DNA from 2 places in the Bacillus sp. DX3.1 genome. Region 2 is predicted to be linked to the other one. Evidence: riboswitches for the same ligand, from Rfam matches in the RefSeq annotation. Region 2 holds a riboswitch; the other holds the start of a gene.

Region 1 (2,405 bases), 2.4 Mb from region 2:
AAGCTCTTCTACAATTCCTGTAAACATTCAGACACCTCATTTCGTACGGTAGCAACGATTTTTATATCGTCACCAATTTGTTTCATCGTTTGAATTTGCAAGGAAAGTGCGTCTTGCAGTTTTAAAAAACCATTGCCTCCAAACCATGTCGGTGCTGTTTTTCCACCGATTAGTTTCGGGCTTATATATGTCACGAGTTCATTGAAGCACTTTGCTTCTAAAAAGCTAGCATGAACCGATTGTCCACCTTCAACAAAGAGTGAAAGGATGTGTTTCTCTCCAAGAAGGGAAAGGAGGTCACGTATTTCAATATGGCTCGTTTTCATTTGCAATACAGATACCATTGTTGATTCGTATGCTGCTATTTTTTCTTTTTCTACGTCTTTTCCAACAATAATCCATGTTGGTGCCTCTCCATCTGTGATGATATGTGAGGAACGTGGAGTTCGTAAGTGTGTATCTAAAATGATTCGAATTGGATGCTTTCCGCCGTTTGGAAGGCGTGTTGTTAACTGCGGATTATCAGTAATGACAGTGTTTACACCAACAAGAATCGCGTCGTGTTCATGCCGATATTGATGAACGTCCGCGCGAGCAGCTTCACCTGTAATCCATTTGCTATCTCCAGTAGCAGTTGCTATTTTTCCATCTAGACTCATCGCTGTTTTTAACGTCACAAATGGCTGCTTTGTATTCATATAGTGGAAAAAGTAGCGGTTTAATGCGATTGCTTCTTCCTCAAGGACGCCAATTGTTACAGCGATGCCCGCGTCTTGTAAACGGCTTGCACCGTTACCTGAAACGAGTGGATTGCTATCTAGTGCTGCAATTACAACTCGTTTCACTTGCTTTTCGATCAGTAAATCGCAGCAAGGTGGAGTTTTTCCAAAATGACTACATGGCTCTAACGTTACATATACAGTGGCGCCTTTTGCTTTGGCTCCTGCCATATGAAGAGCATGAACTTCAGCGTGTTCTTCACCTGCTCGTAGGTGTGCGCCCATCCCAACGATGTTTCCATCTTTTACAACAACAGCACCGACCATTGGATTTGGACTTGTTTGCCCAGCTGTACTTTTTGCTAATTGCAGAGCAATTGTCATATATTCTTGATCAGTCATACGTTTCACCTCTCCTAAGAAAAATCAAAAAACCCCAAGGATAATAAAATCCTTGGGGTTTGGGAGACGTGATTTCTAGAAATATAGTCCGAATACGAGAGTATAGTTAAGAAACCTAGCAGTAATTTATATTTTCGCATCAGAAATAAACCTAGCAAAATATAAATTTTTTACAAGCTAGTCGTATCTTTTTATTTCAGCATAGAAACATAGGTATATGAAAAAAAACATATACAGAGATTCAAAAAGAATCAGTAAAAATGTGTATGCTAAAATAAAAGTGTATTCGATATATAAGCACTAGAAAACATATCCTTCTCCCATCCAGACTATACTGTCGGCTCTAGAATCTCACTAGATCCACCGTTTTCGAGTTGAAAACGGGTCACGGACTTAGAAGTGTGCACTTCATCACCGCCGGTTGGGAATTTCACCCGACCCCGAAGGATGCTGTTTGCTCACATTATAGCACAAAAAAGAAAAAATGTTAGTAAAAAATATTCGAATGTGAAGAATTGTGTGAAAATGAAGGGGGAATAAAGTGAAACTTTAATCAGTGGTGGGGGTATTACTGCCCGCAAATAGCGGGATAAATTTTGCTATACTAGTATGGGAAAGATTTCAGTATGTACGTAAATTGAGGTGGAAATATGAAATATATTGCAGTAGGAATGGGAGGCATTATAGGTGCTTTAGCTCGCTATGGATTAGGACAATGGATGGGATCTACATCTGTAGATACTTTTCCGTTAGCGACGTGGTCAGCGAATATGATTGGTAGTTTTTTATTAGCATTTTTAACGCTGTATTTGTTTCGTATGAAACATGTTTCACTCGTTATGACAAGTGCGATTGGAACAGGAGTTATCGGTTCTTTTACAACCTTTTCGACATTTAGTGTAGAGACGATGAAACTATTACAGCATGAAGCTTTTATGATGGCTTTTTACTATGTAAGTACAAGTGTAGTTGGCGGATTATTATTATCTTTACTCGGATTTTATCTTGGAAATATGTTGTATGAAAGAAGCGTGAATAAGGAAGGAACGCTATGAACATTTTACTTGTAGGAATGGGCGGTTTTTTCGGAGCGATTGCTAGATTCTTCATTGGCAATGCAATGAAAAAAAAGTACGGAAGTTTGTTTCCATATGGAACATTATTTGTGAACGTATGTGGTTCATTTTTACTCGGTCTATTGTACGGGGCTGAGGTTAGTAGCATGTGGTTGTTATTATGTGGAACCGGGTTTATGGGGGCGTTTACAACCTTTTCAACATATAA
Region 2 (2,405 bases):
ATGATCGTTCCATAAAAAAACCATCAGGAATATTCATATTCCTGATGGTTCCTATTTATCCTGCACTAATGAGCAGTAATACCCCTACCTCAAAATTCTACAGGAAGCAAAAAAATCAGGGGGCTAAACTGCCCGTAAAAGCCCTATTGGTGAGGGCTAATAATCAGTGGGGATGAAGACCCCCACTGATTAAAGTTTCACTTTATCTTATGCATTTTTCATTTTTGTAAATACCCATACTTTCAATCGAGAAAATAGTGCAACAAAAACAACTGTTACTACAATTCCTTTAATTAAATTAAATGGTAAAATCGCTGTTACAATTGTTTGTCGCATCACACCGCTAGACATAGCAGGGGAATTTAAAAACCAAGTGTAAGCTGGTAAAATGATGAAATAATTTAACACACTCATAATCAATGTCATACTAATCGTTCCTAACATCAGCCCTGTCGTTAAACTTTTTACTGTGCGATGTTTACGGAACAAGAAGGCTGCAGGAGCAATAAAGATACATCCCGCAATAAAGTTTGCCACTTCTCCAACCGGAACTCCCGTTAAACTCCCTTGAATACCGTAGTGAAGAACATTTTTAATCCCTTCTACAATCACACCTGCAATTGGACTAAAAATAATTGCCGCTATTAAAGCTGGTACATCACTAAAATCAATTTCCAAAAATGGTGGAAGTCCTGGAAATGGAAAATCAAACATCATAAGTAAATACGCAATGCTACTCAGCATCGCTACGCTCACCATTTGTACTACACTTTTCTTTTGTTTCATCGTTCTCTCTCCTTTTCCATCGATCATCTCATGGAAAGTGGAAAGGTTCTGCTATGCCTAAATATATTCATGACACAAAAAAACCCTTTGTGTGATACACAAAGGGAGAATTTCAGGCACATCAAACAGACGTCCAAAAATCTATCTTTTTTGAACGCTTGAACCTCCATCTTCTCCCATCCAGACTGTACTGTCGGCTTTGGAATCACACCAAATCCTGCCTTAACGGCTCGCGGGCTTAGAACGAAAAAAGCTGTTCATCACCGCCGGTCGGGATTTTCACCCTGCCCCGAAGATAGACCGATATTCTATTTTCTCCATCATTATACAACAACATGAAACAGTTGTGAATAAAAATGCTTCTTACATATTATCTCATACGACATTTTTTCATGATTTTCTTATGGCCGAGTTCCTGAACACTCTATTTCACAACAAATAACTTCCATTAATAGGGATTATTATTTTCTTTTCGGACAGGATACAATGAAAGTAGAAACTTTCCAATTATTTGACAAAACGAGCTATTTTTTTACAATTCGCCTTTTTTCCTATACAATTCCCTAGTCATCCATACAGAAAAGTGATAAGATGTTGAATTGTTAAGATAAGAGCATTTTCTTAATATGGAGGAAATGTCATGAAGAAAGAGAAAAGACAATCTATTCAAGAAACGATGAAAAAAAACTTAAGAAAAGAATACTTTTACTTAAAAAAAGAATTACTTTTCTACTGTCCAATCGATTTAGGCACATTCTCAAGAGATACATACTATGCCACTTTTGATAAAGAGGGCATCAGTATTTATCAATATGAGAAAGCAACGGAAAGTAAACTTAAGCTATGTGAGCGCCACACCTGGAAAAGTTGGAAAAAAGTAAAAATCGATCATTATTTAACATCATCACATTTTGTTTTTCAAGGAAAACGAAATTGGATTCTTTCTCTATTTCATAAAGGGAAAGAAGCGCAAAAAATAATTGAGGAACACACTTCTTTACAAACTGAAGTTGTTTCCCGCTCCTTTTTGAAGAAACTTCCCGGATTTCGTTCTAACACAATTTTAAATAAATACATAGGCAGCATTTGTTATACAGCACTTATTGCTTTTTTATTAAAGTGGATTATTCCATTTCAAGTACAAATTGCCCTGTATTCATTTTCTATCGGTTGTATGCTTCTCGGTTTATTATTCTTGACTATCGGTTTAATCGAACCAACCATTGTGCTATTTCGAACGAATGAAAAAACGAGGGCAAAGGTCTTTTATTATTATAGCTATTTAGCTATTTCCGGATTTATATGTGTCTTTATTTTTTGGTAAAGAAGAAAAAAGAGCTAGTCAAACTAGCTCTTTTTTCTAGTTAATATATAATTTTTGATCTGGATAAATTTGATCTTGGCGCAGTGCATTTTTCGCTTTTAATTCATGAACTGTCATGTCAAATCTACGTGCAATACCGACTAGTGTGTCTCCTTTTTGTACGACATATACAGAAACTGATGCCACTTCATACCTATCTTCTTTCATAACAAGCAATGGGTTCATCGCATTTCTTTTCCCGATCGTCCAAGCTCCCTTATGAATTTCTAAATGTAAATGAGCACCGTATGATTCT

What was found. Region 2 has a riboswitch for FMN ahead of QRE67_RS07250 (ECF transporter S component). Riboswitches for the same ligand answer to the same signal wherever they lie in the genome.
Region 1: another riboswitch for FMN. It lies ahead of ribD (bifunctional diaminohydroxyphosphoribosylaminopyrimidine deaminase/5-amino-6-(5-phosphoribosylamino)uracil reductase RibD); the one in region 2 lies ahead of QRE67_RS07250 (ECF transporter S component).

The regions. Positions count from the first base shown of each region.
Region 1 is NZ_CP128153.1:3,833,233-3,835,637, reverse strand. Features, by position in the region: gene ribE (riboflavin synthase) at 1-27, opposite strand, end outside; gene ribD (bifunctional diaminohydroxyphosphoribosylaminopyrimidine deaminase/5-amino-6-(5-phosphoribosylamino)uracil reductase RibD) at 9-1,121, opposite strand; FMN riboswitch at 1,430-1,573, opposite strand; gene crcB (fluoride efflux transporter CrcB) at 1,772-2,176, shown strand; gene crcB (fluoride efflux transporter CrcB) at 2,173-2,405, shown strand, end outside.
Region 2 is NZ_CP128153.1:1,454,292-1,456,696, reverse strand. Features, by position in the region: gene QRE67_RS07250 (ECF transporter S component) at 208-786, opposite strand; FMN riboswitch at 951-1,087, opposite strand; gene QRE67_RS07245 (hypothetical protein) at 1,427-2,110, shown strand; gene QRE67_RS07240 (peptidoglycan DD-metalloendopeptidase family protein) at 2,147-2,405, opposite strand, start outside.